Regions from separate parts of the Nonomuraea sp. NPDC051191 genome, predicted to be linked through region 2. Evidence: riboswitches for the same ligand, from Rfam matches in the RefSeq annotation. Region 2 holds a riboswitch; each other region holds the start of a gene.

Region 1 (10,174 bases), on a different contig from region 2:
CTGGGGCTGCTGGCCGTACTGCGGCTGCTGGCCATAACCCTGCTGACCCGAGGCGGCCTGCTGGCCGTACTGGGCCTCCTGGCCATAGCCGGGCTGGGTGTACTGCTGGCCCGAGGACTGCGGCTGCTGGCCGTAACCCTGCTGCTGGCCGGAGGCGGGCTGCTGGCCGTAGCCCTGCTGGCCCTGCTGCCCGTACTGGGCCTCCTGGCCATAGCCCTGCTGCTGCTGACCGTAGTCGGGCAGCGACTGGGGCTGCTGGCCGTACTGCGGCTGCTGGCCATAACCCTGCTGGCCCGAGGCGGCCTGCTGGCCGTACTGGGCCTCCTGGCCATAGCCGGGCTGGGTGTACTGCTGGCCCGAGGACTGCGGCTGCTGGCCGTAGCCCTGCTGCTGGCCATATCCCTGCTGCTGGCCGTACTGGGGCTGCTGGCCGTAGCCCTGCTGCTGGCCGTGCTGCTGTTGCTGACCGTATTGGGGTTGCTGGCCGTAGCCCTGTTGCTGCTGCTGGCCATATGGGGGCTGGCCATAGGCGTCGTCCGCCCGGTAGCCGACCACAGTCACGTCCGGGTCGGGCTCACCGGGGCGACGGCCCTGGTGCTGCCCGTACTCGGGGTTCTCGCCGGATTCGTCCTGTGGATACGGCGGCTGTCCGGTGCTCACCGTGTCACCTCGCTTCGAGTGCGCATGTGGCACGTGTCAGGACACATGCCTGTGCTGCCCAACGTATCGACATAGGTATCAACAATCACCTTTCCAAGTGGTCAAGGTCCGCGTCACCCGATGTCAGATGCAGCAGCATGCGGGTGTTGCCAAGGGTGTTCGGTTTGACGTGTTCCAGATCAAGGAACTCCGCCACACCCTCGTCGTACGAGGCCAGCAACTCGGCGTAGACCTCGGGTGAGACCGGCGTGCCCTGGATGGGCCGGAAACCGTGCCTCGCGAAGAAGTCGACCTCAAAAGTCAGACAGAATACACGTCGCAGCCCCAGATCCTTCGCCTGCCGGACGAGCGCCGAGACGATCCGATGCCCGGCCCCCAGTCCCCGGCACGCCGGATCGACCGCCACCGTACGGACCTCGGCGAGATCCTCCCAGAGCACGTGAAGCGCGCCGCAGCCGACGACCTCCCCGCTCAGCTCGGCCACCCAGAACTCCTGGACGTCCTCGTACAGCGTGACCGTGGCCTTCTCCAGGAGCCGCGGACCCGCGCCCGCGTAGGTGTCCACGAGACGCCTGATCGCGCGCACGTCGGGCGTGCGGGCACGCCTGACCACGACCGCGGTCTCGGGGACTGCCACTTCGGCCACCTGCTCCATGGCTCTCCAGGGTACAGATCTCATTACGGCTCAGCCCTAAATCCCACGTCTCGGGCATCTCATCACATGCTGTGTCCAGATGAACACGCCCCGACCTGGAGCTTTCCTCCAGTCGTCACCCCCCAGAATGCTGGACAAAAGGTGCAGAAGCCCGCTTCCGTACGGCTACCCACGAGATCACCTTGTGACCCTTCAGTTGTGAAACCTCTACAGACTCGGTAGTTCCGGTTGAGCGCGAACCCGGAGTGCATTAGTGTCCAGCGACGATGTTCTCCGCGTAATGCGCGCGGAAAGACACGCCCAATTCCCGCAAGGGAAGCCGGGGAACCACCGGTGGCGAGCACCTCGCGCCACCACTCGGGGTGAATCCGATCATCTCGGTAGGGCTGCTCCGGCCCGAACCCGTCAGCTAACCCGGCCGGCGTCGATGAGAGGAGCTTGGTTGGTGAAGCGGACGCTCGATCGCGAGGGGAAGCCGGGGGGCAGGCACGCCCGTCCCCGGGAGCAGGCCAGGCGCTCACGTCGCCTCGGCGTCATCGGCGCCGCCGTCGCCGCGATGCTGTTCGCCGTACCCGTCGGTTCCGCCGCCGCCGACCCGAAGCCGTCGCTCTCCGAGCTGGCCGACCAGGTCGAGAAGATGCACGAAGAGATCGAGACGCTGACCGAGGAGTACAACGGGCAGCGCGAACGGCTGAAGTCCGCACAGAAGGCCAACGACGCCGCCCAGAAGACCCTGGCCACCAGCGAGTCCGACCTGGCCGCCAAGCGCGCCAGGGCCACGCTGCTCGCCCAGAACGCCTACATCACCGGCGGCCTGGACAAGGCCCTGGTCTTCGCCCAGTCCGACGACCCCGAGACCTTCCTCGACCGGGCCGCGACCACGTACGCGCTCGAACAGCAGCAGGGCGAGGAGGTCAACCAGCTCGCCAAGGCCATGGAGGCCGCCGAGCGCGCCAGGTCGGGCGCCAAGACCCGCATCGCCGAGGTCCAGAAGATCGTCAGTGATCTTGAGGGCAAGCGCTCGAAGATCACCAAGCTGGTCGCCAAGGTCGAGAGCAACCTCTACCGGCGGGCCGTCGGCGAGGCCGGCCGCCCCGGCACCCGCGCCGTACGCGTCAACCTGCCGGTCATCGGCAACGGCAAGGCCGCCCAGGCCGCCAAGTGGGCCCTCACCCAGCAGCTCAAGCCGTACGTGTGGGGCGCCGAAGGGCCGCGCTCCTACGACTGCTCCGGCCTGGTGATGGCCGCCTACCAGCGCGTGGGCATCTCGCTCCCCCACTACACCGGCGACCAGTGGACGGCCGGCACGCACATCAGCCGCGACCAGCTCCGCGCCGGCGACCTGGTCTTCTTCTACAGCGACCTGCACCACGTCGGCATCTACATCGGCGGCGGCATGATGGTCCACGCACCGCAGACCGGCGACGTCGTCCGGATCTCCGCGCTCGGCAATCGGCCGTTCGCCGGCGCCGTGCGCATCGCGGACTGACCGGCGATTCACTTCGGAGTTCCGCGCCGTCAGATGAGCTGGCGGCGCGCCGCCCACGCCACGGCCTCGATCGCCGTGGCCACGCCGATGCGGTCGCAGATGCCTCTGAGCCGCCGGCGTACGGTCCGTCCGCTGATATCCAGCCGTCTCCCGACCCGGTCGACGGTCACCCCTCTGGCCAGTTCAGCCAGTAACGCCAAATCCGCGTGGCTCAGCTCAACGCCTTCAGTGAGCACATCCACCGGGAGCCCTCCCCCCAACAGCAGAACTCGGACCTTTCAGTGGAGCAAAGCCGCTCGTCTCGGTGAAGGTAAACGCATCGCGGAAAGGTCGTCAAGCACGACAATCGCCGCCCTTGACCAGTGCTATTGACATGATCACTTATATGTGACGTACTCCGCATATGTCGGCACGCCACGGTCCGCTATGAACGGTCCAAACGATCAATTCGGCGGCCCGGTCCAGCCACCGATGAGCGCCACCGACCTCCTGGGTTTTGATCCCTCGGATCCGCAATTTGTGCGCGATCCGTACGTCCGATATCGAGAGCTCCGCGCGGCCGGGGCGATCTTCAGAACGCGCGGCGGGCTGCTCGTCACGACCACGTACGAGCTGTGCGCGGCCGTCCTGCGTGACCCGATGTTCGGTCACGGAACGTCCGCCCCCGTGGCGGAAGAGGCAGGTCAGCCCGGCAGGTCGTTCCTGCTCATGGACCCGCCCGATCACACCCGGTTGCGGAACCTTGTCAGCCGCGCGTTCACCCCGCGCATGGTCGAACGGCTCAGGCCGCGGGTCGAGGCGATCACCGCCGACCTGATCGGGCGGTTGCCGGAGGAGACGGAGCTGATTTCCGGCTTCGCCCACCCGCTGCCGGTGATGGTGATCAGCGAGATGCTCGGGGTGCCGCCGGAGGACCACGAGCGCTTCCGCGGATGGAGCGAGGCTCTTGCCCGCGGACTTGACCCGATGCTGACAGACGCTCTCATGTCGGAAACGGAGCGTTCCAGGAACGAGTTCCGCGACTACTTCCGCCGCCTGATCGCCCTGCGCCGCGAGCGTCCCGGTGAGGACCTCCTGAGCGCCCTCGCGCGCGTCGAGGAGTTGACCGAGGCCGAGTTGCTGTCGACCTGCGTGCTGCTGCTCGTGGCCGGCCACGAGACCACCGTCAACCTCATCGCGAACGGCGTGCTGAACCTGCTGCGGCACGGCCTGCTGCACCGCGCCGCCGAGCGGCCGAGGGAGGTGGTCGAGGAGGTGCTGCGCTTCGATCCGCCGGTCCAGCTCACCTCCAGGATCGCGCTGGAGGACAGGGAACTGGGCGGCACGCCGGTGCCCGCCGGCTCGGCCGTGCTCGTGCCGATCGGCGCGGCCAATCGCGATCCGGCCGCGTTCGCCGATCCCGACCGGTTCGACCCGGGCCGCGAGCCCGGCCGGCATCTCGCCTTCGGGCTCGGCCTGCACTTCTGCCTGGGGGCGACGCTGGCCAGGATGGAGGGCGAGATCGCGCTGTCCGCGCTGGCCGTGGCCGCGCCGAAGATGGAGGCCGCCGATCCGGAGCCCCCGTACAAGGAGAACGTGGTGCTGCGCGGGCTGGCCCGGCTGCCGGTGCGGCTCAGGCGGTAGCGTCGTAGCGTTCCCTGGCGGCCTCGACGTCCTCGATGTGCTCCTCGGCCCAGGTCTTGATGGCGATCACCAGCGGCATCAGGCTCTCGCCGAGCGGGGTGAGCGCGTAGTCGACCCGTACCGGCACCTGCGGCGTCACCCGGCGCGCCACCAGGCCGTCGCGCTCCAGGCCGCGCAGGGTCTGGGTGAGCATCTTCTGGCTGACCCCCGCGATGTGCCGGGACAGGTCGCTGTAGCGGCGCTCGCCGCGGGCCAGCGCGCTGAGCACCAGCGTGACCCATTTGTCGCTGAGCCGGTCGAGCAGCTTGCGGGAAGGGCATTCGGCGAAGTAGGCGTCGAAGGCCAGCCTGGCCTGGTCACGCCGCTGCGCCGCCGTCGTGGTCGCCACCGTCTCACTCCTTGCCGTATGTTACGCACTTCCAGGTGCCTACTTACTGAAAGAGAGTAGCTCTTCCTAGGGTCATGGGCATGACGAACATGCGTGCACTCATCGGCGGCTCCGGCGCTCCCCTGCTGGTGTCCGCGCCGCTGCCGGAGGCGGGGCCCGGCCAGGTACGGGTCAAGGTGGCGGCGGCCGGGGTCAACCCCTTCGACCTGGCCGTGGCGGCCGGGGCGCTGGCCTCGTACGGGCTGGCCAGGAAGCTGGACTCGTACGGGATCGGCTTCGACGCGGCGGGGACCGTGGACCAGGTGGGCCCGGGCACCTCCTTCACCGTGGGCGAGGACGTCGTGGGGCTCTCCGCGCGGCTGGAGCTGCCGTACAAGGCGCAGGCCGAGTACGTCGTGCTGGACGCCCCGGCCGTGGCCCGCGCCCCGCGGAACGTGAGCCCTGCACACGCCTCCACGCTGCCGCTCAACGGCCTCACCGCCTGGCAGGCACTCGACCGGACCGGCGTCGGCCCAGGGGGCACCCTGCTGGTCACGGGGGCGGCGGGGGCCGTCGGCGGCTACCTGGTCGAGCTGGCCGCCGTCCGCGGCGTCAAGGTGGTGGCCGCCGCCGGCGCCGCGGACGAGGAACTGGTACGCGGCTTCGGGGCGGAATGGTTCGTCCCCCGCGAGGAGGACCTGGCCGAGGGCGTACGGGCGCGGGTCCCCGGCGGGGTGGACGCCGTCGTGGACGCCGCCGTGCTGGGCCTGCCCGCACTCGACGCCGTACGGGACGGCGGGACCTTCGTGGGGCTCACGTCGGGGGCCGCGCCGGTGCCGCTGCGCGGGACGGACGTGGCCACCGTGCTCTTCCGCTCGGACGCCGGGCAGCTCGCGGAGCTGGTGCGCCTGGTCGAGGCCGGGCGGCTGACGTTGCGGGTGGCCGACACGTACCCGCTGGAGAAGGCCGCCGACGCCCATGCCCGCCTGGCCGAGGGCGGGCTGCGCGGACGCCTCGTGCTGGTGCCCTGACCGCCCTGACCGCCCTGACCGCCCGATCCGGCGCCCCGCGCATCGGCGGGGCGCCGGACGACGGCTCAGTGAGTGGGCTTGACCAGCGGGAACAGGATGGTCTCGCGGATGTTCTTGCCGGTGAAGGCCATGATCATCCGGTCGATGCCGGCGCCCATGCCACCCGTGGGCGGCATCGCGTACTCAAGGGCCTGGAGGAAGTCCTCGTCGAGCTGCATGGCCTCCAGGTCGCCGCCCGCGGCCAGCAGCGACTGCTCCACCAGGCGGTGGCGCTGGTCGATCGGGTCGTTGAGCTCGGAGTAGCCGGTGCCGAGCTCGGTGCCGAACCCGATCAGGTCCCACTTCTCGGTCAGCAGCGGGTTGTCGCGGTGGAGGCGGGCCAGCGGCGAGGTCTCCAGCGGATAGTCCATGACGAACGTCGGCTGCACGAGCGTGTGCTCGACCAGCGCCTCGAAGAGCTCCTGGACGAGCTTGCCCGAGCCCCACTTCGCGTCCCAGTGGACCTCGCGACGGTCGGCGATCTTCCGCAGCTCGTCGAGGGTGGTCTCGGTGGTGATCTCCTCGCCCACGGCGTCGGACACCAGGTCGTAGAGCCTGACCCGGGGCCACTTCTCCGCACCGAGGTCGATCTCGACGCCGTCGTGCACGACCACGGTGGTGTCCAGGGCGGCCACGACGGCCTTCTGGTACATGCGCTGCGTCAGGTCGGCGATGTCGTTGTAGTCGAGGTAGGTGCCGTAGGCCTCGAGCATGGTGAACTCGGGGTTGTGCGTGGAGTCGGCGCCCTCGTTGCGGAAGTTGCGGTTGATCTCGAAGACCTTCTCGACGCCGCCGACCACCAGCCGCTTGAGGTAGAGCTCGATCGCGATGCGAAGGTAGAGCTCCATGTCGTAGGCGTTGATGTGGGTCTTGAACGGCCGGGCCGTCGCGCCGCCGTGGATGGGCTGCAACATCGGGGTCTCGACCTCGAGGTAGCCCTCCTCGTGCCAGAAGTCGCGCACCGCGCGCACGGTCGCGCTGCGCACCCGGGCCATCTTCCTGGCCTCGTCGTTGACGATGAGGTCGACGTAGCGCTGGCGCACCCGCGCCTCGGGGTCGGTGAGGCCGACGTGCTTCTCCGGCAGCGGGCGCAGGCACTTGGCGGTGATCTGCCAGCTGTCGGCGAGGATCGACAGCTCGCCGCGGCGCGAGGTGATGACCTCGCCGATCACGCCGACGTGGTCGCCCAGGTCGACGTCGCGCTTCCAGGCCGCCAGGGACTCCTCGCCCACCTTGTCGAGCGAGATCATGACCTGTAGGTCGTCGCCGCCGTCGCGGAGCGTGGCGAAGCAGAGCTTGCCGCCCACGCGGTTGAGCATGACGCGGCCCGCGACCGCGACCGTCTCGCCGGTGGCGGTGTCGGGCTCCAGGCCCTGGTGTTTCTCCCTGACCTCGGCGTTGGTCGCCGTGCGTGGGAAGTTCACCGGGTAAGGGTCGACGCCCTCGCTGCGGAGGCGGTCGAGCTTTTCCCTCCGGATGCGCATCTGCTCTGGAAGTTCCTCGCTCACAACAACAAAGCGTAGGGGATACGGCGAACTGCAAGCGCTCGTGACGGTTCTCTGCAGGGGCTCTGCAAGGCCCCTTTTGTACCAATGAGTCACGAGCTCCGGGGGGAGCCGGCAAGGAGCCGGCCCGAGAGGAGCTCCGGGAGAGATCATGATGAAGAAGATCGCGACGGGCATCCTCGCCATCGCCGCCACCAGCGCCGTGGCCCTGTCGCTTCCTTCGGCCGCCAGCGCCACCACCGCCACCGCCACCGCCACCGCCGACTTCGACGACTACTCCGACTACTGGGGCCCGGTGTACGCCAAGCAGCACCTGGCCAAGGCCCAGGGTCACGTCGACGTCGCGTGGGACGAGGAGGACTCCAACGAGGTCCAGGTCACCGGCCGGCTCTACGACCTGGACGACCGCGACTACGACGAGGGCGGCAAGTGCGCCTACGTGAAGTTCCAGGCCGAGGACTCCGACGGCGACTGGTCCACGGTCTACACCAGGAAGTACTGCGGCTCCCCGGGCTACAAGAAGTTCCACTTCGAGGAGAACGACGTCTTCACCCTGCGGGTCAAGGTCTGCCAGGTTCCCGAGCAGGGCACCTTCGCCACCAAGTGCGGCTCCTGGCGCGAGCTCTACAGCGCCGAGGACGCGTGACGCTCATAGGTGACACCACGACCGACAGGCGGCCCCCTTCCCAAGCGGGGGCCGCTTGTCACGTTCTAAGCGGTGTTCCGGTGATATATCAGGCGCAGGCCGATGAGGGTCAGCCAGGGCTCGTGCACGTCGATCGAGCGCGACTCGCCGACCACCAGCGCCGCATGGCCGCCGGTCGCCACGACGGTCACCTCGTCGGGGTCGTCGGCCAGCTCGGCGGCCATCCGCTCGACGATGCCGTCGACCTGGCCGGCGAAGCCGTAGATGATGCCCGCCTGCAACGCCTCGACCGTGTTCTTGGCGATCACCGAACGCGGCCTGACCAGCTCGACCTTGTGCAGCTGGGCGCCGGCGGCGGCCAGGGCGTCGACCGAGATCTCGATGCCGGGGGCGGTGACCGCCCCGACGTACTCGCCCTTGGCCGACACCGCGTCGAAGGAGGTGGCGGTGCCGAAGTCGACGATGATGCACGGGCCGCCGTACTGGTCGATGGCGGCCAGGGCGTTCACGATGCGGTCGCTGCCGACCTCTTTGGGGTTGTCCATGCGGACCGGCACGCCCGTGCGCACACCGGGCTCCACGATCACGGCGGTGACGTCGCCGTAGTAGCGGCGGCACATCTCCCGCATCTCGTTGAGCACGCTCGGCACGGTCGAGCAAATGGCGATGCCGCTGATGTCGGCGCCCTTGAGCAGTGGTGACTGGGCCAGCAGCCCCTGGAGCACGACGGCGATCTCGTCGGCGGTGCGGCGGGCGTCGGTGGCCAGCCTCCAGTGCTCGATGACGTCCTCGCCCTCGAACAGCCCCAGCACCGTGTGCGTGTTGCCGACGTCGATCGTGAGCAGCATCAATTACCCCCGCAAATCCAGTGCGATGTCCAGGGCCGGCGCCGAGTGGGTGAGCGCTCCCACCGCAAGGTAGTCAACGCCAGTTTCAGCCACATCACGAGCCGATTCCAAGGTCAATCCCCCACTCGCTTCAAGCGCAACCCTGTTTTTCGCCCGACTTTTCACGATTTGTACGGCATGTACGGTGTCCTCGACCGTGAAGTTGTCCAGCAGGATCTCCTCGGCGCCCTCGTCCAGCAGGGGCTCCAGCTGGTCGAGCCGGTCGATCTCGACCTCGATCGGCAGCTCGGGATAGCGCTCCCGCACCGCCCGGTACGCCTCGGCCACTCCGCCGGCCGCCACGACGTGGTTGTCCTTGATCAGGGCCGCGTCCGACAGCGACCTGCGGTGGTTGACGCCGCCGCCGCAGCGCACGGCGTACTTCTCCAGGGACCGCAGACCCGGCAGGGTCTTGCGGCTGTCGCGGACCCGCGCCCGCGTGCCCTCGATCGCGGCGACCCACCGGGCGGTCATCGTGGCCACCCCGGACAGGTGTGTGAGCAGGTTGAGCGCGGTGCGCTCGGCGGTCAGCACCGCCCGCGTCGGGCCCTCGACCGTCATCAGCACGTCGCCGGCCGCGACCCGCTCGCCGTCCTTGGCCCGCCGCTCGACCCGGCCCGCGCCCAGCCGGAGGAACACCGCCTCGGCCACGCCCAGCCCGGCCACCACGCCGTCCTTGCGGGCCACCACGTCGCCGGTCGAACGCTGCCCGGCCGGGATCGTGGCCAGGCTGGTCACGTCGCCGGCCTCCTGCAGGTCCTCTTCGAGCGCACGGTCGATCAGCGCGTCGACCTCGGCCGGGTCGAGCCCGGCGGCGGTCAGCTCCTGTGCCAGGCGCGGCGGCATCGTCTCACCGTGCGGGGTGTACGTCATGCGAAGGCCCTCCTCGGTCAGGGTCACGTCCAGGTGGCCCAGCCACTCATTGTCGTCCCGGCTCTCGTGGTCCTCGCGCCAGTGGGAGCCGCGCGTCTCCAGCCGCGCCGCCGCCACGCCGGTCAGGACGGCGGCGACGGTGAGCAGGTTGGTCGCCTCCCACGACTCGGTGCAGGCGGGCACCTCGACGGGCGTCCAGAGCGCGTCGCGCAGCGCCTTCGACGTGGCCTGCAGCGACGCGCGGCTGCGCAGCACCCCGGCGCCGGCGCTCATGTGCGCCTGGAGCCTGGTCCTGACCCTGGGGTCCACCAGGCCCGTCGCGGCCCGCGCCGGAACCGGCTCGCCCGGCTGCGGACGCCTCCGGTGGATGTCCTCGGCGATGCGCTCGGCGAAGACCAG
Region 2 (10,174 bases):
TGACCGCCCCGGCGGAGGAGGCGGTGGTCACCGTGACGTCGGCCAGCCCGAACAGCCGCTGCACCGGCCCCCGCTCGGTGTCGACCCGCTGGATCCTGGACATCGGCGCCACCTTCCACGTGTGCGTCAGCCACCCCTGGCGGACGTAGACCGCCTCGTCGGTGACCTCCCACCGCTGCACCTGGTAGGCCGCCCGCGGCTCGACGAGCGCCACCAGCAGGCACGCCACCGCGAACGCCCCCGCCGCCGCCCCCAGCCCCGGCGTACGGGGCGTGAACGCCACGTACGCGCCCACGGCCGCGGCCGCCACCGGGACCATGAGGACGAGCCACTGCACCGTCCACCACGCCACCGCCCTGCGGTCGGGCCGGTGCCGCGGCGGACGCAACACGGTCCCGCTCATCGTCCCTCCTCCGTCCGGCCCGACGCCCTGGCCACAGAGCCGGCCACCGCGAGCAGCGCGAACCCGAGCACCCCGATCACGACGGCCGCGAAGATCTCGTAACCGTCGAGGAACGGCAGCACGTTGACCACGAGCAGGCCGTGCGCCCATCCCCACCAGCCGAACAGGGTGTTGAGCAGGCCGCCGATCCCCTGCAGGACCAGCAGCCAGCCGAAGACCTCCACCACCGCTTTCATGCCTCCACCCTCGCCGCCGGGGCGGCCCGCCCGCCTCGGCCATCGGTCTGCGGCGACATCGACTTTGGTCGCTGTCGGGCGGTCCTCGGCAGGGCATAACCTCGACGAATGTGAGAGAGCTGCGGGGGGAGGGCGATCCGGCCCTGGAATACCGGTGGGCGTTGCCGTCCACGCTGCTCGGCGACGGCCGCGGGCGGCGGGTGCGGCGCTCGACCCTCGACTGGGTCTCCGACATCGCGCTGTTCCTGCTGGCCTGCGGCCTGACGTTCATCAGCCTGGAGGAGATCCGGAACGAGCCCGAGCCGCTGCTGGCCGTCGAGCAGATCGTGGGGGCGCTGGCGTGCGCGGGGGTGTGGCTGCGGCGGCGCTGGCCGGTGGCGTTCGCGCTGGTGACGACCCTGCTGTCGTCCTATCTGGAGCTGGTCGGCGGGGCCTCGCTGGTGGCGCTGTTCACCGTGGCGGTGCACCGGCCGTTCAAGGTGTCCGGGCCGGTCGCGCTGCTGTCGCTGGTCACTCTGGCCCCGTACGTGCTGCTGCGGCCCCAGGAGGACCTGACGCCGCTGTGGGGGGCGGCGTTCGGGGTGACGATCGTGGTGGCCGTGTACGGCTGGGGCATCGTCATCCGGGCCAGGCGGCAGCTCGTCTGGTCGCTGCGGCAGCGGGCCGAGACCGCCGCCGAGGACGCCAAACGGCTCGAACGCGAGCGCATCGCCCGCGAGATGCACGACGTGCTGGCCCACCGCATCTCGATGCTCAGCCTGCACGCCGGGGCGCTGGAGTTCCGGCCGGACGCGCCCGCCGAGGAGGTCGCCAGGGCGGCGGGCGCGATCAGGAGCAACGCCCACCTGGCGCTCCAGGACCTGCGCGAGGTGATCGGCGTGCTGCGCCACACCCCGCCCGGCGCCGCCGACCCGGTGCCCGACCGGCCGCAGCCGACGCTGGCCGACCTGCCCGCGCTGGTCGAGGAGTGCCGCCAGGCGGGCATGGACGTACGCTTCGACCTGGGCGCCGCGGACGGCGTCCCCGAGGGGCTGGGCCGCAACGTCTACCGCATCGTGCAGGAGGCGCTCACCAACGCGCGCAAGCACGCGGGCGGCGCGCCGGTGGCGGTGGCCGTGGCGGGGGAGCGGGGCGAGGGCGTCTCGACGGAGGTGCGCAACCCGGTGTGGACGCGGCACGGGCCGCGCATGCCGGGCGCGGGCGCCGGACTCATCGGGCTGACCGAACGGGCCGAGCTGGCAGGCGGACGGCTGGAGCACGGCGTGACGGACGGCGAGTTCCGCGTCCACGCCTGGCTGCCGTGGCCGCACGAGAAGGACGGGGACCGGGGTTGAACGACGGAGGGCTGATGGACGCGCCGATCAAGGTGCTGATCGTGGACGACGACGCGATGGTGCGGGCCGGGCTGTCGATGATCCTCGGCGGGGCCGCCGACATCGAGATCGTGGGCGAGGCGGCCGACGGGGCCGAGGTGCCACCGCGGGTGGCCGAGCACCGGCCGCACGTCGTCCTGATGGACATCCGCATGCCGGGCGTCGACGGGCTCACCGCGACCGAGGCGCTGCGCCGCACCGCCTCGCCGCCCGAGGTCGTGGTGCTGACCACGTTCCACGCCGACGCCCAGGTCGTGCGGGCGCTGCGCGCGGGGGCGGCCGGGTTCCTGCTGAAGGACATCCCGCCCGGCGATCTGGTCGACGCCATCAGGAGGGTGGCCGCGGGCGAGCCGATCCTGTCGCCGGCGGTGACGCGGCAGCTCATCGCGCACGTGTCCGACGGGGGCGGGCGCGACCGTACCGAGCGGGCGCGGGGGCTGCTCGGGCGGCTGAGCGAGCGGGAGCGCGAGGTGGCGCTGGCGGTGGGGCAGGGCAGGTCGAACGCCGAGATCGGGCGCGAGCTGTTCATGAGCGTGCCCACGGTCAAGGCGCACGTCTCGCGCATCCTGACCAAGCTCGACCTGAACAACCGGGTGCAGGTCGCGCTGCTGGTCTACGACGCTAGCGGGTGAGCAGCTCCTCGATGGCGGCCCGGTGGAGCACCAGGTCGTCGGGGTCGTCCGGCATGGGCTGCTCGCCGAAGTGGATCCGGCGCTGCCACACCCTGGCCATGATGATGCCGTGGCGGAGGGCGGCGTACATTTCGTAGAAGTCGAGGTCTCGGGGCTCGTAGCCAGTTATTTCGCAATATTTCTGGCATACGTCGGCGCGGTGCATGAAGTCCGGCATGCCGGGCAGGCCCATCGTGACCGACAGGTCCTGGAAGAAGCGGTGCAGGAAGATCATCCAGGAGACGTCCAGCTCGCGCGGGCCCACGGCGGCCATCTCCCAGTCGAGCACCGCCACCGGCGTGAAGTCCCGGTACATGATGTTGCCGATCCTGGCGTCTCCCCAGGTCAGGACGTCGGGGCCGGGGTCGTCCGGCCAGTGTGAGGCCAGCCAGTCGAAGGCCCGCTCCAGCACGGGGATCGGCCGCTCGCCGTGCGCCCACCGGTAGTAGGCACGTTGGGCCTCGACGTGGGCGCGCAGGCCGTCCCTGCCGCCGGGGGCGAGCGGGCCGAGCACCGCGACGTCCTCGCCCGTGCACGGCGTCTCGTGCAGCGCGGCCATGAGCCCGACGCTCGCGTCCTGCAACCGGCGCCGGTCGCCGGGGGAGGCGTCGTGCAGCCAGCCCCCGAACGTGTACGGCATGACATCGGGCGGCACGTCCCCCTCGGCCTGCTCCATGACGAAGAACGGCGTCCCGAGCGGCGCCGGGTCGGGCTCGAACCAGAGCGGCCTGGGCGCTGGGATTCCAGCTTTCTCCCTGGCCAGTCGCATGATCTCGAACTGGGCGCGCAGATCGTAGGAGGGGAACACCGGAACGGCTTCCTTCGCAGGTGCGAGCCTGGCCACGCACCGCCGGGTCTCCTCGCCCCACGTGGCGGTGAAGAACAGCGTCTCGCTCGACATGCCGTTGCCGGAAGGGCGCGAGAGCTCCGAGACCGCGGCGTCCCCGCCGACCCGGCCGCGCAGCCAGCCGGACGCGCGCTCGCGCAGTTCCTCCAGGTCACGCGTGGACGTGCGCATCTGTTCCGTCACCGCTCACCTCCACGCCGCACGGCTGCCCCGGCTCAGTCGTATACCCCCTACCAAGCGCTTGTCTAGGTTCAAGGGACCGTTACGGTCAGGTACGCAAGAGCCGTACCCTTGTCTGAAAGGGCATGTCACGAAGGGACAAGTGGGATGAGTTCAGCGGGTGAAGGCCTGTCTCGCCCGCTTCCCGAGCAGGTGCGCCTCAACGTCGTCGACCTGGCGGCGCAGGTTCTCGGCACCATGCCCGCGGTCTCCGTGCCGCCGCCGCTGCGCGGCATCGCCAAGTTCGACCCGCGCAAACGCGCCAAGCTGGGCAGCGCGCCGATCGCCGCGCAACTGGAGAACGACAAGAAGTTCCGCGAACTGGTCGCCGAGTCCGTCGCCGCCGGATGGCCCGAGCTGGTCGCCGCCCTGGCCGAGGGGAGCGTGCCGCCCGCCGCCGACCCCGTGCTGGTGGCGGCCGCAGCCTATCTCACCAGGCCGCCCGGCTGGGCGGAGATGATCGAAACCGCCCGCGCCGACCTGGAGCAGTCCGCCGTGGCGGCCGAGGGCTCCGAGCGCGAGGAGGCGGTGACCCGGCTGCGCGAGCAGCTCGCCGCGCAGAAGACCGCCGCCAAGGAGGAGGCCGACCGGCTGCGTGAGCAGATCAAGGCGGCCCGCGCCGAGAACTCCGACCTGCGGCGCAAGCTCCACGACGCCCGCGAGCGGGCCAAGGCCGCCGGCCGCAGGGCCGAGGAGATGGAGCAGGCCGCCGACGACGCCCGGCACGCCGCCTCCACCGCCGGCAACGCGGGCGAGGCCGAGCTGCGCCGCCTGCGCGAGCGGCTGGCCGACGTGGAGAGGCAGCTCGAAGCCTCCCGCCGGGCCGCCCGCGAGGGCCGCAGCATCGAGGACGCCCGCATCAGGGTGCTGCTCGACGCGCTCCAGGACGCCTCGGCCGGGCTGCGCAGGGAGCTGGCGCTGCCCACCACGATCAGCAAGCCCGCCGACTCGGTCGCGGCCAGCACCGGCGAGCGTCCCGGGGTGCGCGGCGTGCCGGCGCGGGCTCTGGCCGACGACGACCCGCAGCTCCTCGACCAGCTCCTGGCGCTGCCGCAGGTCCATCTGATCATCGACGGCTACAACGTCACCAAGACCGGCTACGGCACGTTCACCCTCGCCGACCAGCGCAACCGGCTGATGACCGGCCTCGGCGGCCTGGTCGCGCAGACCCGCGTCGAGGTGACGGTGGTCTTCGACGGTGCAGAGCTCAACGCGCCCGTGCAGGTGGTGGCGCCGCGCGGGGTGCGGGTGCTGTTCAGCGCGCCGGGGGAGATCGCCGACGACCTCATCCGCCGGCTCGTCCGCGCCGAGCCGCCCGGCCGGGCCATCGCCGTCGTCTCCTCCGACCGGGAGGTGGCCGAGTCCGTCCGCCGGATGGGCGCCAGACCCGTTCCGTCGGGTCTGCTGCTGCGCCGGTTGGGCCGCGCATAAGTTACGAATTAGCACTATTGGCGAGACCCCACTCGCCACTTCTGTACTATTTCGCCCCAGGTGTAATCCCTGGGAGGCGACGCTGTGAGGTTTGGCCGGGTCACGTTGGCGGCGGGTCTCGCGATCGGGCTGATGACGGTCCCGATGGGTGCGGCGCTCGCTGATCCCAAGCCCACTCTCAAGCAGGCCAAGGCCAAGCTGGAGAAGCTGAACGACAAGGCCGACAAGGTCGTCGACCGGTACAACACGGCGACCGAGGAGTACAAGAAGGCCAAGAACGCCTACACCAAGCTGAACGACCGCTACAAGCAGAAGCTGCAGACGGTCGCCGACCTGCGGGCCGACATCATCAGGGCGGCGGTGGACTCGTACAAGCTGGGCGGGGACGTCGCGTCCCTGCCGGGCTTGATGGGCGCGGACGACCCCGAGAACCTGCTGGCCGGGATGGCCATGGCCGGGCAGCTCTCGCGCGAGCGGCTGGAGAAGCTGGCCGCCTTCGACCGCGAGAACAAGGGGCTCAAGGTCGAGCGCGACAACGCCGAGACCGCCCTGGCGGACGCCGACAAGGAGCGGGACGCGGTCCAGAAGGAGCGCGCCGAGGTCCTGAAGCTGGTCGGCGAGCAGAAGAAGCTCCTGGACAAGCTGGGGGCCTACAACCCGGGCAACCCCAACAGCACCGGCATCAAGTACACCGGTCCCGCCTCGGGCAACGCGGCCGCCGTTCTGCGCTTCGCCTTCGCCCAGGTCGGCAAGCCGTACATCTTCGGGGGCACGGGCCCGCGCGGCTACGACTGCTCAGGGCTGACCCAGGCCGCGTGGCGCGCGGCCGGCGTCTCGTTGCCGCGTACGACGTGGCAGCAGTGGGCCTGGGGCTCCGGACGCAAGGTGGACATCAAGGACCTCCAGCCCGGGGACCTCATCTTCAGCGAGGGGCTGGGGCACGTCAGCATCTACGCGGGCGGGGGCAAGATCGTCCACGCGCCGCAGACGGGTGACGTCGTGAAGGTCGTCCGGCTCTCGGACTACCGCCGCCCGCTGGTCGGAGCCATCCGCCCCTGACCTCCGGTCCACCGGAACTCCTCCCGACACTCGCCCTCGGCCGCCCGTCTCGCAGGCCGCAGGGACCACCGGCGTGCCCGCTCGGCCCGCCGGTGGGACGAAGGGGACAAAAGGTGTCAAAGGGCCCTGACAAGCGCCTGCGTCAGGAAGTGTGAGAAGGGTCACATTTAGGTAACGGAGCCTGTGGCTCCAGCAGGGGTTTCGTCCCTTACTCGTGCCTTTATTTGATCTTTACAACCTGACTCCCCCTTTGCACTTTCTTGACCCCTCGGCGTAGTTTCTGGCGTCGCGGTCGGCAAGCCATGCGAGCCGCGAATCGACATCGGAACCCCCGATGCGGACCACATAAAAATCCGTCGGTCGCCATCGATATCCCCATTCAGGCATATCAATCGAGTGGCGACCTGCCGAGTCCGTGCAGCCAGGAGGCACGGAGCCGGGGACCCAAAGATCCCGTCATCCCCCGGGATCAGGGGTGAATCGGCGCGTTCAGCGCCGTAGGGCGACTTCCAGGCCCGAATCCGTCAGCTAACCCGGTAGGCGTTCGTGGAAGACACAAGGAGAAATCCTGTCTACCTCCCTGCATAACCCCCGTCTGTCCCGTCTCGCCCTGAAGGGCGCCGCACTCACGATGACCGTGACGGCCGGAGGTGCGGTTCTCCATGCCGTGCCGGCCGGGGCGCAGACGGTGAGCGAATCGGCCGTCAGGCTCACCGCGGTGTCCAGCACCGCCGAGACGGCCACCACCAGGTCGGCCAAGGCGGCGAAGAGCGCCAGGTCGGCCAAGGCGGCGAAGGCCGCCAGGCAGAAGGTGAGGGCCCACAAGGCCGTCGCCGTCGCCAAGCACCAGATCGGCGACCCGTACCGGTACGGGGCCACGGGTCCTGGTGCGTTCGACTGCTCCGGACTCGTCCAGTACGCCTGGAAGAAGGCCGGGGTGCGACTCCCGCGCGTGACGAGCAGCCAGTTCGCCCGCATTCGGCACAAGGTCTCCTGGCGGAAGCTCAAGCCGGGCGACCTGATGTTCTTCAACGGGCTGGGCCACGTCGGCATGTACGTCGGCCACGGCAAGATGATCCATTCGCCGAGGACCGGCGAACGGGTGCGCATCGACAAACTGGGCGGATGGCGGAAGTCGTCGTTCGTCGGCGCGGTGCGTCCCGGCGCGTGACAACAGGCCCCGCCCGGACCCTCCCCGGTCCGGGCCGGGGCCTGTCGCATGTCCGGCTTCCTGTTGCGAACCGCAGGTCCCGCCTTGCGGAGAGGGCGTGGGCCCGGTCTCGTGAAGGGGGCGTGAGGGCCGCGGGCCGACTAGCATCGGGCCGTGTCCTCGCAGGTGCGTCCGTCCCTCCGCGGTCCGCGTCTGCTCCTGCCCGTCCTGCTGCTGGCGGCGGTTCTCGTGGTCGCCGACGCGCCGCCCGGCGCCGTCCTGCCCGCCGGGGCGCGCGATCTGTGGGCCGGCGGCGGTCAGGTGGTCCGCGGCGGACGGTCCGTGGTCGTGGGGCATCGCGCCGAGCCCGGCGTGCTCGCCGATCTCGCCCGGCGCGCCGACCTCGCCGGTCGGCGGGTGTCCGCGCTGCTCGGCCGGCCGGTACGCGCGCTGGTCGTCGTACCGGACTCCGACGCCGAGGCGGCGGGGCTGGCGGGCACGGGCCCGCTGGACGGGCTGGCCGCGGTGGCCGACGGCCCGAGGGTGATCATCGTCCCCGGCTCCTTCGCGCGGCTCACCCCCACCGGACGCGACGTCGTCCTCACCCACGAGCTCACGCACGTCGCCGCGGGCACCGACCGGCTGCCCGTCTGGCTCTACGAGGGGTTCGCCGACTACGTGGCCTACCGCGACGCCGGACTCCCCGTCAGGACGGCCGCCGCCGAACTCGCCGCCGAAGTACGGGCCGGCCGGCTGCCGAGCGAGTTGCCCGGAGCCGCGGCTTTCGCCCCCACGGCAGCCGACCCCGGACGGCTCGCGCGGGCGTACCAGGAGGCCTGGATGGCGTGTCGCTTCCTCGCAGACCGGTTCGGTGACGGGACCCTGGTACGGCTCTACCGTGATGCCCGCGTGGCCGGCGTCGATCAGGCGCTCGCCTCCGTGGGGCTGACCGCCGAGACACTGGCGGCACGGTGGCGCGAGTACGTACGAGAGCAGCTCGCGTGAAGGGGAGGCAGATGAGCGAGCGGAACGACCCGCCCCGGGAGGGGGACGAGCCCGCGGGAGCGGTCGCCAGAGGGGCCGACGAGCCCGGTACGGCGGTCGCGGCGGGCCACGGCGGCGGTGTGGCCATCAGGGACGACGAGGACGGGCGCCCCGGCGACGGCGGCCCGCCGGAACCCTCCGGCACCACCGAACCCCCTGAGTCCCCAGGTCACCCCGACGACCCGGACGACCCGGACACCTCCGGCCCCACCCCCGGCGAACGCCCCGACGCGGACGCCGACCCCGACACCGAGGACCCCCGCCACCTCCATCCCCCCACCCCCGACGAGCGCCCCCACGCGAAGGACGCCGAGAACCCCGCCGAGAACTCCGCCGAGAGCGCGGACGCCCCGGGCAAGCCCGGCAAGGGCCGGGGCGACGGCAAGGGCGGCAAGGGCGGCAAGCGTGGCAAGGGTGGTAAAGGCGGAAAGGACGGCGCGGGCCGCCCCGGCGACCCGTCGGACAGCACCACCACCCCCGAGGACGCCCCCGACGACGCCGACCCCCGTCCCGGCCCCGGCGACCTGGTAGGAACGGCGGAACACCTGATCGCCCGAGAACGGCAACGCGCCGAATCCCGCTCCAGGCGCGCCGCCGGCATCGCCCTGGCCCTGGTCGGCGGCGTGATCCTGGCCGTGGCCGCGTTCACCACCCCGTGGCGGGTCCTGGCCGCCGGCGCGCCCGCCGTCACCCCCGACCCCGCCCGCGACTTCAGCGCCGCCCAGATCGCCAGGGCGCAGGCGTTCGACGCCGCCACCTCCCTGCCCGGCTACATCTCGCTCGGCATCACGGTCCTGTTCGCCGGGCTGCTGGTCCTGACGCCGTTCGCGGCGAAGGTGCTGGGGGTGCTCAGGGGCCCGTGGTGGGTGCGGGTGGTCCTCGGCGTGGTGGTGCTCACCGCGATCACCGAGGTGCTGCGGTGGCCGCTCGGCATGTGGTTCGAGACGATCCTGCGCGACTACGGCCTGTCCACCCAGGACTGGGCGGGCTGGACCGTCGACCGGCTCAAGAACACCGGCGTCGGCGTGGTGCTGCTGTCCGTCATGCTGCTCGCCCTGGTGGCGCTGGCGCGCAAGGTGCGCCGCTGGTGGATCCCGGCCGCCGTGGGCGCGTTCGCGCTCACGCTGGGCGTGTCGTACGTCTACCCGGTGGTGTTCGAGCCGCTGTTCAACGACTTCACCTCCATGCCGCCGGGCTCGCTGCGGTCGGACCTGCTGGCCATGGCCGAGCGGGACGGCGTCCCGGTCAAGGACGTGCTGGTCGCCGACGCCTCGCGGCGCACCACGGCGCTCAACGCGTACGTGTCGGGCTTCGGGGCCACGCGCCGGATCGTCGTCTACGACACGCTGCTGAAGGCGCCGGAGTCGGAGGTCGAGCTGGTGGTCGCGCACGAGCTGGGCCACGCCAAGCACGCCGACGTGCTCGACGGCACCCTGCTCGGCGGCCTGCTGGCCGGGTGGGGCACGATCGTCCTGTTCCTGCTGGTCGGCCCGCTGCGGCGGCGTACGGGGATCGCCTCGGTCGCCGACCCGCGGGCGATCGGCGTGCTCATGGGCCTGATGACCCTGGGCTCGATGGTCACCGACCCGGCCCAGAACCTGATCACGCGGCACGTGGAGGCGCGGGCCGACGTGCACGCCCTCGACCTCACCAGGGACCCGGCCACGTTCGTCGCGATGCAAAAACGCCTGGCCATAACCAACATTTCCGACTTGTCGCCGGATGCGGTGGAATATGTGCT
Region 3 (10,174 bases), on a different contig from region 2:
GCGGCACGATGCGCGATGTCCACATAGGGGTGAGCCCTGTGCCGCTCCGGGTGGATCATCTGCAGGTATTTCCATACGCCCAGCGTCAGGGCCGCCAGAAAGATCAGTCCTGCCAACAGCAGCGCGACGATGGTGTCATCCCCAAGGGGGGCGTCGCTACGCATGTGGGTCTCCGTGAAGCGGGTCGGTAACGAGGTCGTGACGAACGTAGAGTCCGTCGCATGGGGTGATCGGTGCTTTCCGCTCTGGCCGACCGTGCCCTGAAACGCCCGATGAGGCGGACCGGCAGGTAGCGACCCCGGTTCTCTGCCAGGAGAGGGAACGCTGTGTCGGTGAAGCGCTGCCCGTCCTGGTCGGCGGCCGACCGCTGCGCCGCACGTGCCACGCCGGGCATGCCCTTGGGGCGGGCTTGTTCGCTGCGGCGCCGACGCACTTTCTGGGGGTATCCGGGCGCGCCGGCCGCTGCCGGCGCTCGTACCTCTTTCGATGCTTCTCGCGGTACCACGTGCTACTGCCCTTCCCGTAACTCAAACATCGATGTTCGAGTTATGGGAGCGTATCCGAGTCTCCGCCATGGAGCCACTTTCCCCGGCATCCGAGAGCCGGGGTGTACGGTGACCGGCCGGACCATGAGACGACCGACGCCCGCGGGGCTGACTTGATCACGGTGGCAGTCGACATACTCGTCAAGCCGTCCTTCATCACCGATGGGGGCGTGGCTGAGCTGCGTACACCCGGCTGGGGTGACAGAGTGATGGCCGAGACGGTCGGCCTGGTCTCGGCCGACCATTTGACCGGCGCCTTCAACCTCCTCATCGGTTTCGAGCCAGAGGAGAGCCGATAGAGGACAGACCATCCCGTCTCGAAGGCTGTCGGGACCCCTGGGCGCTCGTCGCTCGTCCGTGCCTGTCTGGCGCCTGACTTCAAGAGCATGCGCTGTCGAGATGCCAGGTGTGGTGGTATGCCGTGACGCTGGCTTCGCGTGGGACGGGGGCGCATGGTCCGTGGTGTTGACGGCGATTCAACACCGTGGCGTGCGTGGTCGATTACCGCCGCTAACCCGGCCGGTCTCTGCAGCCTGGAGAGGTGGTCGCTGCACCTGCATCGCGACCGTGGTCGCCTTTGTGGCCGCCGCCGTCTCACTCCTCCCCGGCTTGGGTGGTGGCGAGGTTCCGGCCGTTGTCCTTCTTGATCCCCGGCCGGGGACAACGGTCAGGCGGCGTGCCAAGGTAAAGAATTGGTCGGTTAAATGCCTGCCTGGTAGGCCTTTTTGAAGCGTTTCTCCGTAGCTGGCTTGTACCGCTCTATGCCATTCGCATACCTTCAATGTCAGTTACGACGTAGGCCGGGTGAACATCCGCGCCACAGTACGTCCCGACCATTGCCGAGACCGCCTCTGATCTGTGTGAACACGGAGAACGACGCGGCCGCCGAATCCGCACGGACAAACACGCGGAACCGGGGACCCACATTCTGTGGGGTGAATCGGAACACCCTCCCGCGAGGGCATCCGTAGGGCACTTCCACGCCCGAACCCGTCAGCTAACCCGGTAGGCGGAATGGAAGCAAGGAGCAATACCTCTTCATGACCATCAACGCCTTCACCCGTGCCCTGACGCCCGCCACCCTCACTCGCCTCGCCCTCGGCGTGAGCGTCGCCGCCGGCGCGGTTCTCACCGCAGCCCCGGTCTTCGCCGACCAGGCGTCCGGCGCACGTTCCGACACCGTCGCCTCGCACAGCGCCGAGGAGAAGAGCGCCGGGCAGGTGAGCGCGCAGTCCGTCCTGAAGATCGCCGAGTCGCAGGTCGGTGTGACCGAGAACGCCGCGGGCGGCGGCACCCCGTTCCACAGCTGGTACATGTCCTCGCCCCGCGCGAAGGAGACCGTGGCCCGCGACGGCGGCAGTCTGCAGTCCTACGCCAACGCCCCCTGGTGCGCGATGTTCGTCTCCTGGGTGGGGGAGAAGGCCGGCGCCCGGTCCACCGTCGGCTGGGACGCCTACACCGTCACCTACGCCAAGTGGTTCGAGGCCAACAAGCACTGGGGGAGCCAGGCCAAGCCCGGCGCAGTGGTCTTCTACTCCTGGGACGACAAGTCCGTCGAGAGCATCGACCACGTGGGGCTGGTCAAGCAGGACAACGGCGACGGCACGATCACGGCTATCGAGGGCAACACCGGCAACGGCAAGGTCGAGGAGCGCGTCCGGCCCAAGTCCCAGGTGGTCGGGTACGGCTACCCGCAGTACAAGGCCTGACAGTCGACCGAGGATTCCTCTCCAGTGCGATGGTGAGGGCAGCAAAGTGGCGCAGGGCGTGGCCCTGCGCCACTTTCGTGTGTCAGGAGCGAAGCCGTGAGGCCGGCGCCTTGTGTCGGCCCGGCTCATGCTCCAATGTGGCGCATCACGGCGGAGAGCGCTTCGGCTGCTCGCCACACGTCCACGAACGTCGCGTACGAGGGGGTGGAGCCGAACTGCAGGATGCCTGGCCGCCGGGCGGGGGCGATGACCCCATGTCCCGTTTGCGCGACGGCAAGGGCCGGCGCGAAGCTGCGGCTGAGAAGCAGCACGAAGGCGAGGGCGCCAACTTCACCAGGAAGGAGGCAGCCTCGGATCGAACCATTCGGCGCCTGGTGAATGCGGCCCACCGCGGCCACGGCCGCCGCCAGTGATGGTGGCGGCCGTGTACCCGGATCAGGTCTGCTGGTAGCCGAGGAGGGTCATCATGCCGGATTCGGCGTGGTAGATGTTGTGGCAGTGGATCATCCAGAGCCCTGGGTTGTCGGCGTCGAAGTCGACGTTCAGCGTGCTGCCGGGCAGGACGATGGCGGTGTCCTTCCGGACGCCGCCGTCCGCCAGGGCGAAGGTGTGGCCGTGCAGGTGCATGGGGTGCCACATGGTGGTCCGGTTCACGAACGACAGCCGCACGCGTTCGCCCGGCCGTACCGGGGAGATGATCTTCGGGTCGTACTTCTTGCCGTTGATCGCCCAGTCGTAGGCCATCATGCTGCCGGTCAGCTCCAGCCTGACGACGCGGTCGGGCTCCTTGGCCGCCAGGCGCACGCCTTCGGCCGGCCGGAGCTCGGCATAGCGGACGACGTCGCCGTCCAGTTCGCGGGGGCGTACGTCGGCCTTGGGAGCGGAAGCGCCGTCGCCGGTCCGGATCAGGCCGCGGGCCACGGCGTTCTTGCCCTCGGCCAGGGCGACCAGCGGGAAGACGCCGTCCTTGAGGGTGACCAGCACGTCGGTATTTAGGTAAGTGACCGGGGCAGGCTTGCACGCCGGATCGGGATGAGGATGCTGACCGTACAGTTCCCGCCGCGGCGGCCGGGAGGCCGTCATGTATGCAATCGGAGGCCACTTGCGGCCGGCCTCCCCTCGGGCACGCCATATCCACCGTGGACGGAGCATGCGAGTGGCCAGGGATCATGACCAGCGGATATCGCTTGACGCGGGCGGTGAAGGTGGGCGTCGATACCAGCGCCCCCGACTAACGGCCCCATGGGTGTTCCGCGACGGCTGTTCCCGGGCGTGTGCGTGCCCCGGGGTGGCTGGAACCGGGCCCTGGGTACCGCTGTCAATCCGTGGGCCGCCGGACGGGCGTGATCGTGCCCTGTGCGGTGTGTCAGAAAACCCGCCGGTCGGGTCGCGCATGGGCGCATCGCAGGGGCGATGGCGTGTCCAGCCGGTCGTGGGGTGTGAAGGAACGCGTTGTCGAGGTGTGACGACGCGGTCAGCAGCCGATCAGGAGATGAAGGGCAAGACGACACAGATGAACGGAACCACCTTCAAGACGTGTTCCTGCCGCGACGAGGCTACGGGCAAGAGGCTGGGTAAGGCATGTCCGAAGCTGCGTCGTCCCGGAGGAGGGGAGCGGTGGAGCAGCACCCATGGCCGGTGGGCCTACCAGCTGGAGCTGCCGGCGCACGCGGACGGTCGGCGGCGTAATCCGCTGCGGCGTCGGGGCTTTGCCACGCTGGAGGAGGTCGAGGCGGAGTTGGAGCAGGCCCGGGCGCTGCTGGCGCTGGATGAGGACCCGCACGTGCAACGGAAGATCGCCGAGCTGATGCTGGCCACGCTCAAGGACAACAAGGCGTTGCCGCCGGTGGAGGAGGTACGGCGCAAGGTCCGCACCCGTCAGGACCTCAACCCCACCGTCACGGTCGCCGAATGGATGCAGGAGTTCTTGCGCCGCAAGCGGAAGATCGACGTGACTACGCGCCGTTCGTACGAGGCGCACATCCGTCTGTACTTCACCCCTTACCTGGGTGATATCCGGCTGGATCGGCTGCGGGTGTCGGATGTGGCGGGGATGTTCGATGCGATCGAGGAGTTCAATGACGTCATCACCACCGCCCGCGTCAGTGGCGATCTCGAGGAGCGGGCGAAGGTGCGGTATCGGCGGCCGGTCGGTCCGGCCATGATGCACCGCATCCGCGCCACTCTCCGGCACGCGCTGAACATCGCGATCAAGCAGGACCGGCTCATCGACTTCAACCCGGCCGCGGTCGTCGAACTCCCTGACGCCGAACGGCCCAAGGCGCTGGTGTGGACCGACGAGCGGGTCGCCGCCTGGAATCGCGACCTGCAGGCGCGGCTCGATGTCGAGCAGCGGCGGCGCGGCGCCCGGCTTAGGAGCTGTTTCTTAGATCAGGTTCGGAGCCAGATGATCAGGGCGGCCAGGGTGACAGTGCCGAGGAAGATGTAGGCGCGCTTGTCGTAGCGCGTGGCCACGGCCCGGAAGTTCTTCAGCCGGTTGATAGCCCGTTCGACGATGTTGCGTGCCTTGTAGCGCTCGGCATCGAAGCCGGTGGGCCGTCCCCCGGCAGAGCCGCGCCCGATGCGGTTGGCGCGCTGGTCACGTGGTTCGGGGATGGTGTGGCGGATCTTACGGCGTCGCAGATAGACGCGATTGGCGCGCGAGGGGTACGCCTTGTCCGCGGCCACGCTGTCGGGTCGGGTACGCGGGCGTCCCAGCCCCAGGCGAGGGACCCGCACCGCCCGCAGCACCCGCTCCAGCTGCGGGCTGTCGCCGTACTGGCCCGGTGTCAGGACCAGCGACAGTGCCCGGCATCGGCCGTCCGCCGACAGGTGGATCTTGGTGGTGAACCCGCCACGGGAACGGCCTAGACATTCCCCAGTCTGACCACCTCCGCCAGCCGGGCGGCCAGTACCTCCAGCACCTGATCGCCCCGGTTTGTCCCGGCGGCGTGCTGATGCGCCCGGACGGTGGTGGAGTCCACGGAGATGTCCCAGTCCACCTGGCCCTGGGCGTCCTGCTCGGCCTGGATCGCGGTCAGCAATCGCTGCTAGGTGCCATCGGCTGACCAGCGGCGGTGCCGCTTGTAGACCGTGATCCAGGGGCCGAATCGTTCGGGCAGGTCCCGCCAGGGCAGGCCGGTGCGAGCCCGGTACAACACGCCGTTGATCGTTCTTCGGTGGTCGTTCCACTGGCCGCCCTGCTGGCCACCTTCGGGCAGCAGCGGCTCAAGCCGCTCCCACTCCGCGTTGGTTAAGTCACCTCGACCCATAGGCCAATCGTGACGATGCAGGCACGATCAGTCAGCAGATCTAAGAAACAGCTCCTAGCGGTCGACATCCACGCCGTACGCGACTGGTGCCCGGCCCGCGGCGTCGCCCTGCGCGTCCTGTCGGGACCCCTGTCCAACTTCCATGACCTCGCGGCCAACGACGCCACGACCGCGCCGCTCATCAACGTCACCTCGGTCGGGCAGTTCCAGCACGACATACAGAACGAGCTGACCGTCGAAGGGATCGCCGCCGAAGCCGAAGCCGAAGGCCGCTACCGTGGCCGCCCGCCCGCGCTGGCGCCCAGCTTGCAGAGGTGCGTTCGCCGTTCACTGACCATGGCACTTCGATCGCGGCTCTCGCCCGTGCGCATCGAGTGAGCCGGGCCGCCATCCGAACTGCGCTGACCGGGCTACTGCCCGGCCAGCCGGGTCCGCCCGCGCCTATCCCGACCCAGTGCCCTGCCGAAGCGTCCGGCTAAGTTACTCGCGGGTACCGCCAGCGGCTGTCCGCAGGTTCAAGCCGGACTCATGATTCGGGCAGCAGTCCTACTGCTCGCAGCCCCTCTTCATAGCCACCCTCGGAACATGCCCAGAATCGCTCGGCGGCGGCGATGACCGCCAGGCGCTCGCATGTCGTCCATGCTTTGATCATGTCCAACAGAGCGTACCCTTCCTCCGCCCATACCGCTGCCGCGCCCAACGCGATCACTGCCTCCACTTCCTGTGCCAGCAGGCGCGTGTTGGCCAGGCGGTCGGTGGAGCACATACCGTTCACCGCGTCCACGACCAGCAGAGCTTGACGCAGGGTGATAGAAGGTATCGCCGTCATGCGCCGGCACGTGCACGCACGGCACGCAGCGCCTCCGTCAGTGATTCGGCGGTGGGGGCGCGTTCCGGGTCGATGAGACGTTGCAGGATCAGCCCCGTCAGCAAGGTCAGGTAGAAGGCGCCGACCGCCCGCTGCGTCGCTGGAGGCGACGTCCCTTCAGCGAGCCAGTAGGTCAATTCCAGGCGTGCGGCCTCCTGAGCGTCGGCCAATGCTTGGCGCAGCTGTGGTCTGCGCTCGGCCTGAGCGAAGACTTCGATGCTGGCCACGAAGACTGGGCGGTGGAGGTCGAGCAGCTCGATCGCCTGCTGCCACAACTTCCCATCCCCCTCGCCTGGCACTTCGCCCGCCATGGCCTGGCGCAGCTTGTCGGCCCACTCGGCGGTCGCCTCGATCATGGCGTTGGCCAGCAGCGCGTCCTTCGATCCGAAGTGGTAGCCGATGGAGGCCAGGTTGGCGCCGGAAGTCCTGGCGATGTCGCGTGCCGTGGTGTGCGCGTAGCCGCGTTCCTGCAGGCAGCGCTTGGCGCCCTCGATCAGCTTGTCTCGCTCTTTCATTCTGCCACCCTATCCAAACAAACGTCACAAACATCTGTTTTGCACGAGCGTTTCAAACGTGTGTATGGTCGTCGGCATGGCACAAGCAACCGCAGCGGCTACGGCCGCGAGCGACTTCAGCCGCCTGTCCAGACTCATCCGGCAGGCCGGGCTCCTCGACCGGCGCCCCCGCTACTACCTGATCCGGATCATCGCCGTCGCAGCGGCCTACCTTGCAGGAGCGGCAGCGTTCCACTGGCTGGGCGACTCCTGGCTCCAGCTCCTGCTGGCCGTCTACTTCGCGATCGTCTTCGCGCAGGTCGCCCTGGTTCTGCACGATCTGGCTCACCGGCAGGTCTTCACCAATCGCCGCCCGAGCGAGATCCTCGGGCGGCTCGGCGGCAACCTCGCCATCGGCCTCGGCTACGGCTGGTGGATGAACAAGCACACCCGCCACCACGCCAATCCCAACCACGAGCAACTCGATCCGGACGTCACACCCGACGTCCTCGTGTGGTCACAGGAACAGGCACGCAACGCGCGCGGCCTGGCCCGGCTCATCGGCGGCCGGCAGGCGTTCCTCCTCTACCCGCTGCTCCTGCTCGAAGGGCTCAACCTGCACGTCAGCGGTGTGCGGGCACTGCGGCAGCCCTGGATGAAACAGCGCTTCCTGGAGGGCGCGCTGCTGTTCGCGCACTTCGCCTGTTACCTGGGTGTGCTGGCTTGGACCCTGTCACCGGGCAAGGCACTGGTCTTCCTCGCCGTCCACCAGGGGCTGTTCGGCGTCTACATGGGCTGCGTGTTCGCCCCCGGCCACAAGGGAATGCCGACCCTCACGGGGGAGGCCAAGCTCGACTTTCTACGCAAGCAGGTGCTCACCACCCGCAACGTGCGCGGTGGCCGGTTCACCGACATCGCCATGGGCGGGCTCAATTACCAGATCGAACACCACCTGTTCCCCAACATGCCCACCCCCAACCTGCGCCTGGCGCAACCCATCGTGCAGGCCCACTGCCGGCAATTGCGCCTGCCGTACCACGAAGTCAGTTTCGTCGCCTCGCACGCCGAGGCGCTGCGTCACCTGCACCAGGCCGGTGCTCCGCTCCGAGAGAAGGGCCGCTCATGAAGGCCGGACGCAAACAGTGGATCGGGCTGGCCGTCCTGGTCCTGCCCGTACTCCTGATCTCCGTCGACTTGCACGTCTTGTCCTACGCGCTGCCGTTCATCAGCGCTTCCCTGGCGCCGAGCGGTGCCCAGCTGCTGTGGATCATCGACATCTATCCGTTCATGCTGGCCGGGCTGCTGCTGCCGATGGGCACGCTCGGTGACCGGGTCGGGCGGCGGCGGCTGCTGATGGCGGGGGCTGCTGCGTTCGGGGCCGCCTCCGCGGTCGCCGCGTTCTCTCCCAGTGCCGACCTGCTGATCGTCACCCGTGCCCTGCTCGGGGTGGGTGGCGCCACGTTGATGCCCTCGACGTTGTCGCTGATTCGCAACATGTTCCACGATGACGGCCAGCGCCGCGTCGCGATCGCCATCTGGACCGGCGCGTTCGCCGGCGGCGCGATGCTGGGCCCGCTGATGGGCGGCGCGTTGCTCGAGCACTTCTGGTGGGGGTCGGTGTTCCTGGTCAACCTGCCGGTCATGGCGCTGCTGCTGGTCCTGGCGCCGCTGCTGCTGCCCGAGTCGAGTGACCCGCGTCCCGGCAGGTTCGATCTGCTCGGAGTGGCGTTGTCGCTGGGCGCCATCCTGCCGACGATCTACGGGATCCAGCACATCGCCCAGGACGGCCTCGGCTGGGCGCCAGCGCTGGCCATCGTCGCCGGGCTGACGCTGGGGGCCGCCTTCGTCAGGCGCCAGCGCTCGATGGCCGATCCGATGCTGGACGTGCGCCTGTTCGGCAGCCGCGCCTTCACCGTCTCGATCGGCGCCAACACCCTCGGGGTCTTCGCGATGGTCGGCTCCAGCCTGTTCACGACGCAGTACTTGCAGATGGTCATGGGCGCCAGGCCGCTCATCGCCGGGCTGTACGCGCTGCCGTCGGCGGGCATGGCGATGCTCGCCGCCGGGCTCGCGCCGATGCTCGTCCGCAAGGTCAGGCCGGGCCTGGTGGTCTGCGCCGGGCTGCTCGTCGGCGCGAGCGGGTTCATGCTGCTGTCCCGGCTGGACGTGACGGGGCAGAGCGGTCTGCTGATCGCCGGGATCATGCTGATGGCCGGTGGCGTCACGCTCGTCCTGACGGTCTCCTCCGACCTGATCATCGCCACCGCTCCGCCGGAGCGCGCGGGATCGGTCGCCGGGCTGTCACAGGTGGCCACCGAGTTCGGCGGCGCGCTCGGCATCTCCCTGCTGGGCAGCATCGGCACCGCCGTCTACCGGGGACACCTCGCCGAGACGGGCGCTCCGTCAGCGGCACTCGACACTCTGGGCGGCGCCCTGGAGTCGGCGCGGCACCTGACGGAACCGGCCGCGACCACGCTGGCCGCCGCCGCCCGCGAGGCCTTCACACAGGGCCAGCACTACGCCATGCTCGCCGCGGCCGCCGCGTTGTGCGTGATGGCGGTGCTCGCTCCCGTCATGCTGCGTGCCGTACGGCAGGCGAAGGGCACCCCGCCGCCACCCCAGGACCGGCACGCCGGCCGCCACGCAATGCGCTGAAGAGGCCGCTTGCCACGGCAGGCGGAAGGGGGCGGGTCGGAACGAGGTGGGCGGAACAGGGCCGCTGGGGCGAGGAGCCTGGATTGGGGCGGCTGGAGTGGGGCCGAGCGTCAGGCGGGTGCCGATTCCCCGTCTCCCGCCGCCTGGGCGACCGCGCGGAGGCCGGTGGCCAGATCGTGGGCCGCCGGGGCGTTGTCGGGGTCGATCTGCCAGCGCACCAGCAGCCCGATGAACAGCGTCAGCAGCACCTGGGCCCCCGCCTCGTCGTGCCCGGGGAGGCGCGCGCTCAGCTCCCGCTGGGCCAGCGCCTGCCCCTCGGCCAGCCGGGCCCGCACATCAGGCAGGTGAGAGGCCTGCGCGAGCGTCTCGACATTGGCCCGCCAGACGGTCGGGTTGGTGCGGAAGGACTCGATCAGCTCACCCCAGAAGGCCTCGAACCATTCCTTGGAGTCGTCGGGAAAAGCCTTGAGGATCTCCGCGACCGCCTCGCCGGTCACCTCGATCATGGCCTGGGTGAGCAGCGCGTCCTTGGAACGAAAGTGGTAGTTGATCGCGGCGAGGTTGCTGCCGGAGACGGCGATGATGTCGCGCACCGTCGTGCGGGCATATCCGCGCTCGGACAGACACTGCT

The links. Region 2 has a riboswitch for cyclic di-AMP ahead of ACIA8R_RS15910 (C40 family peptidase). Riboswitches for the same ligand answer to the same signal wherever they lie in the genome.
Region 1: it holds a riboswitch for cyclic di-AMP, as region 2 does, so the genes downstream of both, ACIA8R_RS00760 (NlpC/P60 family protein) here and ACIA8R_RS15910 (C40 family peptidase) in region 2, are expected to answer to the same signal.
Region 3: it holds a riboswitch for cyclic di-AMP, as region 2 does, so the genes downstream of both, ACIA8R_RS46220 (CHAP domain-containing protein) here and ACIA8R_RS15910 (C40 family peptidase) in region 2, are expected to answer to the same signal.

What each region holds. Positions count from the first base shown of each region.
Region 1 is NZ_JBITEZ010000001.1:160,713-170,886, forward strand. Features, by position in the region: partial or broken gene ACIA8R_RS00750 (hypothetical protein) at 1-735, shown strand, start outside; gene ACIA8R_RS00755 (amino-acid N-acetyltransferase) at 746-1,315, opposite strand; cyclic di-AMP (ydaO/yuaA leader) riboswitch at 1,603-1,754, shown strand; gene ACIA8R_RS00760 (NlpC/P60 family protein) at 1,761-2,804, shown strand; gene ACIA8R_RS00765 (LuxR C-terminal-related transcriptional regulator) at 2,834-3,046, opposite strand; gene ACIA8R_RS00770 (cytochrome P450) at 3,324-4,427, shown strand; gene ACIA8R_RS00775 (helix-turn-helix domain-containing protein) at 4,417-4,815, opposite strand; gene ACIA8R_RS00780 (NADP-dependent oxidoreductase) at 4,896-5,825, shown strand; gene lysX (bifunctional lysylphosphatidylglycerol synthetase/lysine--tRNA ligase LysX) at 5,891-7,372, opposite strand; gene ACIA8R_RS00790 (hypothetical protein) at 7,521-8,015, shown strand; gene ACIA8R_RS00795 (type III pantothenate kinase) at 8,081-8,863, opposite strand; gene ACIA8R_RS00800 (L-aspartate oxidase) at 8,867-10,174, opposite strand, start outside.
Region 2 is NZ_JBITEZ010000005.1:215,077-225,250, forward strand. Features, by position in the region: gene ACIA8R_RS15875 (PH domain-containing protein) at 1-403, opposite strand, end outside; gene ACIA8R_RS15880 (hypothetical protein) at 400-639, opposite strand; gene ACIA8R_RS15885 (sensor histidine kinase) at 750-1,973, shown strand; gene ACIA8R_RS15890 (response regulator transcription factor) at 1,988-2,644, shown strand; gene ACIA8R_RS15895 (phosphotransferase family protein) at 2,634-3,713, opposite strand; gene ACIA8R_RS15900 (NYN domain-containing protein) at 3,858-5,180, shown strand; gene ACIA8R_RS15905 (NlpC/P60 family protein) at 5,313-6,239, shown strand; cyclic di-AMP (ydaO/yuaA leader) riboswitch at 6,635-6,797, shown strand; gene ACIA8R_RS15910 (C40 family peptidase) at 6,928-7,410, shown strand; gene ACIA8R_RS15915 (hypothetical protein) at 7,564-8,394, shown strand; gene ACIA8R_RS15920 (M48 family metalloprotease) at 8,406-10,174, shown strand, end outside.
Region 3 is NZ_JBITEZ010000023.1:151,015-161,188, forward strand. Features, by position in the region: gene ACIA8R_RS46210 (hypothetical protein) at 1-164, opposite strand, end outside; gene ACIA8R_RS46215 (hypothetical protein) at 659-844, shown strand; cyclic di-AMP (ydaO/yuaA leader) riboswitch at 1,419-1,572, shown strand; gene ACIA8R_RS46220 (CHAP domain-containing protein) at 1,586-2,254, shown strand; gene ACIA8R_RS46225 (hypothetical protein) at 2,380-2,652, opposite strand; gene ACIA8R_RS46230 (multicopper oxidase domain-containing protein) at 2,690-3,238, opposite strand; gene ACIA8R_RS46235 (hypothetical protein) at 3,747-4,703, shown strand; partial or broken gene ACIA8R_RS46240 (IS5 family transposase) at 4,646-5,526, opposite strand; gene ACIA8R_RS46245 (hypothetical protein) at 5,542-5,904, shown strand; gene ACIA8R_RS46250 (hypothetical protein) at 6,053-6,355, opposite strand; gene ACIA8R_RS46255 (TetR/AcrR family transcriptional regulator) at 6,352-6,909, opposite strand; gene ACIA8R_RS46260 (fatty acid desaturase family protein) at 6,986-8,014, shown strand; gene ACIA8R_RS46265 (MFS transporter) at 8,011-9,543, shown strand; gene ACIA8R_RS46270 (TetR/AcrR family transcriptional regulator) at 9,654-10,174, opposite strand, start outside.